4 regions of the Streptomyces sp. NPDC001933 genome follow, and region 3 is predicted to be linked to each of the others. Evidence: riboswitches for the same ligand, from Rfam matches in the RefSeq annotation. Region 3 holds a riboswitch; each other region holds the start of a gene.
What was found. Region 3 has a riboswitch for cobalamin ahead of ACFYY7_RS11640 (CbtB-domain containing protein). Riboswitches for the same ligand answer to the same signal wherever they lie in the genome.
Positions count from the first base shown of each region.

Region 1: linked by a shared signal. The riboswitch ahead of ACFYY7_RS04895 (cobalamin biosynthesis protein) and the one ahead of ACFYY7_RS11640 (CbtB-domain containing protein) in region 3 are both predicted to bind cobalamin.
Region 2: linked by a shared signal. The riboswitch ahead of ACFYY7_RS28970 (ABC transporter substrate-binding protein) and the one ahead of ACFYY7_RS11640 (CbtB-domain containing protein) in region 3 are both predicted to bind cobalamin.
Region 4: linked by a shared signal. The riboswitch ahead of ACFYY7_RS02300 (prenyltransferase/squalene oxidase repeat-containing protein) and the one ahead of ACFYY7_RS11640 (CbtB-domain containing protein) in region 3 are both predicted to bind cobalamin.

Region 1 covers NZ_JBIASS010000001.1:1,094,755-1,096,944, forward strand. Annotated here, with positions in the region: gene ACFYY7_RS04890 (cobyric acid synthase) at 1-138, opposite strand, end outside; gene ACFYY7_RS04895 (cobalamin biosynthesis protein) at 135-1,148, opposite strand; cobalamin riboswitch at 1,293-1,424, opposite strand; gene ACFYY7_RS04900 (hypothetical protein) at 1,576-1,806, opposite strand; gene ACFYY7_RS04905 (anion permease) at 1,829-2,190, opposite strand, start outside.
Region 2 covers NZ_JBIASS010000013.1:176,149-178,338, reverse strand. Annotated here, with positions in the region: gene ACFYY7_RS28975 (FecCD family ABC transporter permease) at 1-261, opposite strand, end outside; gene ACFYY7_RS28970 (ABC transporter substrate-binding protein) at 258-1,325, opposite strand; cobalamin riboswitch at 1,361-1,549, opposite strand; gene ACFYY7_RS28965 (beta-ketoacyl-[acyl-carrier-protein] synthase family protein) at 1,662-2,190, opposite strand, start outside.
Region 3 covers NZ_JBIASS010000004.1:128,375-130,564, reverse strand. Annotated here, with positions in the region: gene ACFYY7_RS11645 (CbtA family protein) at 1-568, opposite strand, end outside; gene ACFYY7_RS11640 (CbtB-domain containing protein) at 596-811, opposite strand; adenosylcobalamin (AdoCbl) riboswitch at 815-963, opposite strand; gene ACFYY7_RS11635 (histidine phosphatase family protein) at 1,073-1,681, shown strand; gene ACFYY7_RS11630 (Fic family protein) at 1,726-2,190, shown strand, end outside.
Region 4 covers NZ_JBIASS010000001.1:525,415-527,604, reverse strand. Annotated here, with positions in the region: gene ACFYY7_RS02305 (MBL fold metallo-hydrolase) at 1-322, shown strand, start outside; cobalamin riboswitch at 574-709, shown strand; gene ACFYY7_RS02300 (prenyltransferase/squalene oxidase repeat-containing protein) at 819-2,093, shown strand; gene ACFYY7_RS02295 (SCO2322 family protein) at 2,090-2,190, shown strand, end outside.

The sequences.
Region 1 (2,190 bases), on a different contig from region 3:
CGAGTTGAGCGACATGTTCTGCGCCTTGAAGGGCGCCACCTTCACGCCCCGGCGCACGAGCCAGCGGCAGATCCCTGCCGTGACGACGCTCTTGCCCGCGTCGGAGGTGGTTCCGGCGACCAGCAGCCCGCCGCTCATGCGTTGCTCCGTCCTGTGATGCGAGGTCCCGCAAGGTTGGTCGCGGTGCTCCGGCGCCCCGCGATCCGCCGTGCGGCGAGGGCCGTGCCGAGCCGTCCCGCCACGCACACGCCGAGCGCCAGCGCACTCACCCGGCGCGAGAGCCGCACCGCACGCTCGATGTCCGCGGTCTCCACCGCCCGGCCCGTCTCCCCGTTGAGCACGGGGCGGTGCTCGACCCGGCCGCCGTACGCGAGGGTTCCGCCGAGCCGTACGCCGAGCGCACCCGCGAACGAGGCCTCCACCGGGCCCGCGTTGGGGCTCGGGTGCTTCGCGGCATCGGCCCGCCAGGCGCGGACCGCGCCACGCGGGCGCCCCCCGGCGGCCACGGCGAGCAGGGCCGTGAGCCGGGCGCCCGGCCAGCCCGCGAGGTCGTCGAGGCGGGCCGAGGCCCAGCCGTAGCGCAGATGCCGGGGCGAGCGGTGCCCGACCATGGCGTCGAGGGTGTTCACGGCCCGGAAACCGGCCAGCCCGGGGACCCCGGCCAGCGCACCCCACACCAGGGCGCCGACCACGGCGTCCGAGGTGTTCTCCGCCACGGACTCCACCACGGCACGGGCGATCTGCGGTCCGTCCAGGGAGTGCGGGTCGCGCCCGCACAGATGCGGCAGCCGCTCCCGGGCCAGCTCGATGTCACCGGCGGCCAGGGCGGAGCCGATGGCCCGCGCCTCGCGGCCCAGGGACGTACCGCCGACGACGGACCAGGTGGCGGCGGCGGTCAGTGCCACGGAGGCGGCGGGGCCGCGGCGCACGGCACGGGTGAGCAGCGCGGCACCGCCCGCGGCGCCTCCGGCGCAGACGAGGGTGTGCAGCGCGCCCCAGCCGCGGTGATCGCGCCACAGACGGCGCTCGACGCCCGCCGAGGCCCGCCCGAAGGCGGCGACCGGGTGTCCCCTGCGGGGGTCACCGAGCAGCAGGTCGCCGATCAGGCCGGCCGTGGCGCCGTACGCGAAGATGCGGTCGGCTCGCACGGCTCAGCCGGCCGTCGCGCCTCGGCGGACCTTTGTACAAAAGGCTCTCGTGGAGAGCACCGGGACAGCGGACGCACGGCAGCCGGGCATGGCGATATGTCCTCACTCAGGGTCCGCGCCCTGGTTCGACGTGACCGGCGACGAGAGTCTCCTGGCTCCCGGATCCGCGGTTCCCCCGGCCTTCCAGCCCGCTCGCGCGAGCCGTGACTTCCGGTGTGGGGGACCGCTCCCCGGTGACAGTGGCGGGACCGCGCCGGATTCGCACCGGCTTCCTCTGCTGTCGCCGTAATTGGCTCCGGCAGTCCACCACGCTCTGCGAACGCCCGTCAACCTGCCGTTGACCTGCGACGGCGCAGTGTGCTGAGACGCACATCGGGCCGGACACACGTGGTGTCCGGCCCGACGGGAGAGCGTGCGCGGGAGCGGCTCAGGCGACGATCAGATAGATCCCGTACGCGACGGCCGCCGCGCACAGCCCGAAGCAGACGTACGCGCCGGCGCGGGCCAGCAGCAGCGAGCCGCCGGAGCCGCCCTGCGCCGCCGGTTCCGGCTGCTTGGAGAGGCCGACGATGCCCAGGGTGAAGAGGCCCACCAGCGCGACGGTGACAACGAGGGAGACGCCGAATACGGAGCCGAGGGCTGCCCAGTCGATGTTCATGCTGATTCCTTAGACGGCCGGCTCAGACGGTGGCGGGTCGCGCCGGGTCCTGGGTGGTTCCGGCCGGGGCCGGAATGGTGGTCATGAGGTTCAGGTCCGGCGTCTGGGCCGCGGCCGCGGTGGGCGGCGGGCTGACGGCGGCGATGGCCTGGGTGACGACGCCCGCGGGCTCGGCGACGCCGTCCGACGGGGCGACGTCGCCGTGGCCGACCGGCTTGCGGCGCGACACCAGCCAGATGGCACCGGAGCCCGCGACCAGCAGCGCCGCGACGACCACGACACCCCAGGTGCCCTGCTTGGTGAGGAGCTCCGCGCCCGCGCCGACCAGACCGGCGGCCGGCAGGGTCAGACCCCAGGCGACGAACATCCGGGTGGCGGTGGACC
Region 2 (2,190 bases), on a different contig from region 3:
GTTCCAGATGATGCCGTCCCGGATCGGGGAGAGCTGTGACCGCCCCCAGCCGAGGTGGGCGGCGACCGCGGACCAGACGTCGGCCACCGAGATGCGGGCGGGTCCGATGGTGACGGCGACCGCGACGGAGCCGACGAGCAACGCGATGCCGCCGGCCCACAGGGCCCCGCCGCGCAGCCGCCGTACGCGACTCGTGGTGCGCGCCGACGCGGTGGGGGCCGCCGGAGCGGCCACCGCCGTGCCGGGTTCGGTCGGCGTCACCCCGCGAGCCCGAACCGGCGCAGCCCGGCGGCGACGCGTTCGACGCCCTCGACCGTGCGGATGGACGGGTTCATGGACTGGCCGCTGAGCAGGACGTACCGCTTGTGCCTGACGGCGTCCATGTTCTTCGTGACGGGGTTGGACTCCAGGAACTCGATCTTCTTCGCGGCGCTCTCGGCGGTCTGGGCCCTGCGGGTCAGGTCGCCGATGACCAGGACGTCGGGGTTGCGGTCGGCGACGGTCTCCCAGCTGATCTGGGGCCATTCCTCGTGGGTGTCGTCGAAGACGTTCTTCGCGCCGAGCGCTTCGGTGATGACGCCGGGTGCTCCGCAGCAGCCGGCCAGGTACGGGGCCTTGGAGTCGGAGAACCAGTACAGGAGGGTGGTGCCGGAGGCGTCGATGCCCTCGGTCGCCTTCTTCACCCGGTCCCGCAGCCGCGCCACGAGCGCGTCGCCGCGCTCCGGTACGCCGAACACCCGGGCCAGGTCGTGCACTTCGCCGTAGACGCTCTCCATGGTGAGCGGCGCGGTACGGGCTCCGTCGCCGCCGCCGCTGTTGTCCTTGCCGGTGCAGTCGGCGGGCGAGACATAGGTGGGCACGCCGAGCGATTCGAACTGTTCGCGGGGGGCGACGCCGCCCTTGGCGAGGGTCGATGCGAACGAGGCGCTGACGAAGTCGGGTTCCCGGTCGAGGACCTTCTCCGAGGACGGCCGGTTGTCCGAGATCCTGGGTACCTGGGCGTTGGCCTTCTCCAGGCCCTTCATCACCGGGTCGGTCCAGGTGGCGGTGGCGGCCATCCTGTCGGCGAGACCGAGGGAGAGCAGAATCTCGGCCGATCCCTGGTCCACCGGTACGGCGCGGCGCGGCGCGGCCTCGACGGTGACGGTGCGTCCGCAGTTCTTCAGCGTCACCGGATATCCGTCCGCGGGGCCCGGTTTCGCGCCGGGTTCACCGGCTCCGCCTCCGCAGGCGGTCAGCAGGACGAGTCCCGCCGAGAACAGGGCGATGGTGCGGACGGAGCTGGCTATGGACGTCACGGAGTCCCTCTGCGTCTCTGGGCCCATGCGCGGAGCCCGTTGTACGGAGTCCCGCGGTCCGGCACCGGACCGCGGATGCCAGCAGGTCTTCGGACTCGGGTTCTTTCGGACGGGGCGCCTTCCCGGGCACCCGAGGGTGGTCCCAGTGGCCGTGGCCCCGCCCGTCCCCCTCACCGCTGCGCGTCAGTTCCGGATTCGCACCGGATTCCCTGACCCCTACGTGGAGTTTGACTGGCCCCGGCAAGCTATCACGTGCCTCTGTGCAGGTCACGGGCGGTTGTGCGGCTCACGGGCAGTGGTGGCCGGTGGTACGCCGGGCCGTCTTCCCGTCGCACCACCTGCCTGCTGCCTGCGGAACGGTCCTCAGGGACGCTGAAGGGCGATGACGGCGTTGTGGCCGCCGAATCCGAAGGAATGGCTGACGGCGCGCCTGATGGGCCGCCGCAGAGGTTGCTTGGTGACGCAGTCGATGTCGAACTCGGGCGCCGGGGCGTCCAGGTTGGCGATCGGAGGTACGACTCCGCGCTGGAGCGTGAGGACGGTCAGTCCGGCCTCGATCGCTCCGGCCGCCCCCATGCAGTGCCCCAGTACGCCCTTGGGTGCGGTGACGGGTGGCCGGTGCGGGTAGACCCGGGCGATGAGGGCGGCCTCGACGGCGTCGTTGACCGGGGTGGCCGTGCCGTGCGCGTTGACGTGCTCGACGTCCTCGGCCGCCCAGCCCGCGTCGCGCAGTGCGGCCTCCACCGCTGCCTGGGCGACCCTGCCGGAGGGGCGCGGGCTGATGGGGTGGTGGGCGTCGGTGGTGGCGCCGGTGCCTGCGAGCAGCGCCCGTGGGGCCGCGTCCCGGGCCCGCGCGTCGTCCGTCCGTTCCAGCACCATGACGGCCGCGCCC
Region 3 (2,190 bases):
GGAACGCGTAGGCGAGCCCGATCACCAGGACGTACGCGGCGGATGCCGTGATCGTCGCGTTCCAGTTGCCCAGGCGGGGAGCCAGCCGTTTGCCGAGGATGACCGCGGCGACGGCCAGCAGCACGCTCAGGGCGACCAACAGGAAGAACAGGGCGGTACGCCGGCCGATGGTGTCGGGGTTGCCGACGGCCGGCGGGTTGGCCGGGTACTTCAGGAACGGGACGACGTACACCGTCAGCAGGGCCGCACCCGCGATCAGTGCGGCCGTGGCCCGAGGGCCGAATCTGCCGATCCGGCCGAGGGCGTAACAGAAGACGAGGGCGGCGATGCCGCCGATCGCGACGCCGAAGACCAGTACACCGGTGGCGAGGCCGGCGGTGGACTGCATGGTGCGGCTGACCAGTTCCTCGCCGCCGTCATGGTGGTGGCTGTGCGATTCCTCCAGGGCGATGGCCGCGTCCACACGCGACTCACCGAGGAAGTAGGCGACCAGCAGGGCGAGCGCGCCCGCGGCGAGGCCGGCCAGCATGCCGCGGACGAGCAGGGCTCTGACAGATATGGAGTTCATGAGGTTTCCCCGGGATCGGACGGTACGTCAGTGGCAGGGGAAACCGAGGAGGTGGCGGCCGTCGTGGACCCACTCGTGGACACCTTCGCCGGAGATGACCGCGGTGGCGCCCTGTTCGGCGCCAACGAAGTACAGCAGTACGAGCATGAGAATGCCGAAGAAGACCGCCCAAGGGGCGATGGCCTTCAGGGAGATGGGGGTGATCGCCGGTACGGCGGTGGCGGGGGCAGCAGTCTGTGCCATGGCAGAACCTCCTGAGGGAACACGCGTCCCGATCGTGGTGCCTGAGACGTAGGTGCTGGGTCTGACTTCCCGCGCGGAGGCGGGTTCACAGTGGCGCGACCGTGCCGGATTCTCACCGGACTTCCGTCGCACCTACGTCATGCTCGTCGTGACGATACTCCTTGGGGGCAACCCCCTGCCATGGTGCCGACGGCGGCCGGACCGCCCTGATGCCATGGTGGGCACACCCATGGGGCCAGAGTTCAGGGAGTTGACCGGGCCATGACCGTACAGGTGATGCTGATCTCACCGGCGCTCAACGCCGCGCTGCGGGAGGCCCGTTTCGACGGTGACGCGCCGCTCGACGCGGCCGGGGCCCGCCGGGCGCGGGCCGTCGCCGCGGCGGTGCCCGCCGCCGAGCGGTATCTGCGTGGGCCGTCCGAACGGTGCGCCGGGACCGCCGACGCGTTGGGGCTCCGTGCCGGGCCCGAACCGGCGGTCCGTGGCTGGGACATGGGCCGGTGGAGCGGTCGGCGGCTGACAGCGGTGAGCACGGCCGAGCCGGAGGCGGTGTCGGCCTGGCTGACCGATCCGTCGGCGGTTCCCCACGGCGGCGAGTCCCTGCTGGATCTCTGCTGCCGGGCCGAACACTGGCTGGAGACGGTGGGGACGACGGAGTCCGCCGAGGGCGCCGGGGCCCACCGCGTGCTGGGCGTCGTCGAACCCGCGGTGGTGCGGGCGATGATGGTGGCGGCACTCGCTCTGCCGGTGGAGGCGTTCTGGCGGCTGGACGTCGCCCCGCTGACGCTCACCGCGCTCAGCGGGCGTTCCGGCCGGTGGAACCTGCGGTGCGGACAGCCGTTGTCCCCCACGCCCGACCCCGCCCGGTAGTAATCCGCTTGCGACACAGTCGGATGGAAGTGCAGGCTTGCGCGGTGATTGTCGAGCTGGCACCCCCCTTTCTGACCTGGGACGATGTGGACCCCGCCCGTCACCCCTTCGACAGCACGTCGGCGCCGCAGGTGGTGCGGTCCCTCGGGCCGGCCGATCGGATACCCGGCCGCCCCGGCATTCCCGACGGGGCCCCGGCGACGAGTGACCGGAGCTGGAGAAAGGGCAGGCTCTGGGCGGATGCCATGGCGTCCGCCCTCGCGGAGCACTACGGCCGCTGGACCGTGGGCTGGCGCTGGGCGCACGACGAAGGAGACTTCGACGGGGGACCCGTCGGGAACTGGTGCTGTCCGAGCCACTCGATCACCACCCCGGAGGAAACGCTCGCCCGTGTCGCGGCGGCGCTGTGCGAGTGGCGCGCCTGGCTGGAGACCCTCTCCGGCTGGTTCGAGGCGTACCCGCTGGCCCTTGCCGACGTGGACGATCAGCGGGTCCTGTGGGAGCGCGCC
Region 4 (2,190 bases), on a different contig from region 3:
GCTGGAGCGGATCGGCCGGCTCGGGGCCGCCGAGGTGTTGCCCGCCCACCAGTACGCCTTCACCGATGCGGCGGGGCGGGTACGGGAGCTCCTCGGGCATCACGAGGAGCGGCTGACCGGGCTGCTCGGGCTGCTGGCGGAGCCGCTGACGCCGTGGGAGCTGGCCGAGCGGATGGAGTGGAACCGGCCCTGGGAGCAGATCCCGCACGGCTCCCGGAACATCGCCGTCTCGGAGGCGGAGGCGCATCTGCGGCGGCTGGTGAAACTCGGGCGCGCGGAGGCGGTGCCGGGGGCCGATCCGGTGGCGTACATCGCGGTGTGAGGAGTGGCGGGCCGGTGAGGTGCGTTGCTGCGTGAGCGGTGGCGGGCCGGTGAGGTGCGTTGCTGCGTGAGCGGTGGCGGGCCGGTGGCGTGCGTTGCTGCGTGAGCGGTGGCGGGCCGGTGGCGTGCGGCGCGGTGTGACGGTCGCGTGCCTCTCGGTGCGAGCGCGGCCTGCGGTGCGGAGCGGGACGGTGTGATGTACGTCTCGGTGTGATCAGGGGCGCTCCTCCCGGCCCGGACCCCGCCAGGACCCGCCCGGTACAGTGTGTGGGTCGTCATCATGCCCGTTCAGGGGGAAGCCGGTGCGAATCCGGCACTGACCACGCAGCCGTGAACCGTCTTCGCAGGCGGTGAGTCGGAATGCCCTGTCCGCGGTCGTGACCGGCTCGGACCACCGGATCCCCCGGTGGTCGGCACCGTCGAGGTATACGGAGCCGGAGCCTGGTGCCTGAGCGTGCCTGTGCCCGGTTCACCCCGCAGGAGAGGCCCCGCCCGCCATGACCGTACGTCGCAGCGCAGCAACGCTCGCCGCCACCGCCGCCGTGCTCTGCGCGGCCGCTGCGCCGGTCGCGGTGGCAGCGCCGTCCCCGTCGCCCTCACCGTCCGTCGCGCTGCCTTCCGGGCTGTACGGCACGGCGGACCCCACCTACGACGGCGTGTGGCGGCAGTCGATGGCCTTCCTCGCCCAGCGGCTCGAAGGGGTCACCCCGGCCGCGAAGTCGGTGGACTGGCTGATCTCCCAGCAGTGCGCCGACGGTTCCTACGCCGCGTTCCGGCCCGATGCCGCCAAGCCGTGCGACGCGAAGACCGTGCGGGACACCAATGCCACCGCGGCCGCCACCCAGGCCCTGGTCGAGGTGGGCGGGCACCGCGAGACCGTGAACAACTCGGTGCGCTGGCTGAAGTCCGTGCAGAACGAGGACGGCGGCTGGGGCTACACCGCGGGCGCGCCCAGTGACGCCAACTCGACCTCCCTGGTGATCGGCGCCCTCGCCCGCCAGGGGCAGCGGCTCGCGGACATCACGACGCCCGGCGGCAAGACCCCCTACGACCCGCTGCTCGCGCTCGCGATCCCGTGCGGCGGGAAGGACGGCGGTGCCTTCGCGTACCAGGCCGACAAGAAGGGCGGGCTCGCCGCCAACGCGGACGCCACCGCGGCCGCCGTGCTCGGCACGATGGGCAAGGCGATGGCGGTCGGGAACAACGCCGCGGGCAAGGCGCCCAGTTGCCGGCCCGGTTCCGGGCTCACGCCCGAGCAGGCCGCCCAGAACGGCGCGCACTACCTCACCGGTGCCCTCGCCGGCAGCGGCCACCTGAACCAGGCGCCTATGCCCGGCGCCACCGACACCACCCCGCAGCCCGACTTCGGCAACACCGCGGACGCGGTCGTCGCGCTCTCCGCGGCAGGCCACCAGGACAAGGCGGCCGGGGCCATCTCCTGGCTGAAGAAGAACTCCGCGGACTGGGCCGCCCGGAGCGGCCCCGCCGCCTACGCCCAGCTGATCCTCGCCGCCCACGCGACCGGCAACAACGCCCGGGACTTCGGCGGCGTCGACCTGGTCGCCCGGCTGAACGCGGCCGGTCCCGAGCCCGCCGCCGTGGTGACGCCCGACCCGTCCGCCGACACCGGGTACGAGCCCACGGAGAAGGACCAGGTCCACAGCGGCGACGACGTGATCGGGGGCGTGTGGTGGTACATCGGCATCGGCCTCGTCCTCGCCGCGATCGCGTTCTTCCTGATCAGCGGTCGCCGGAAGAACAGGCAGCCGTGAGGCGCGCGGGACGGACCACCGCGCTGCTGGTGGTCCTGGGCGCCGTCCTGGCCGTGCTCGGCGCGGGACCGGCCCAGGCGGCCGGCTACCGGTACTG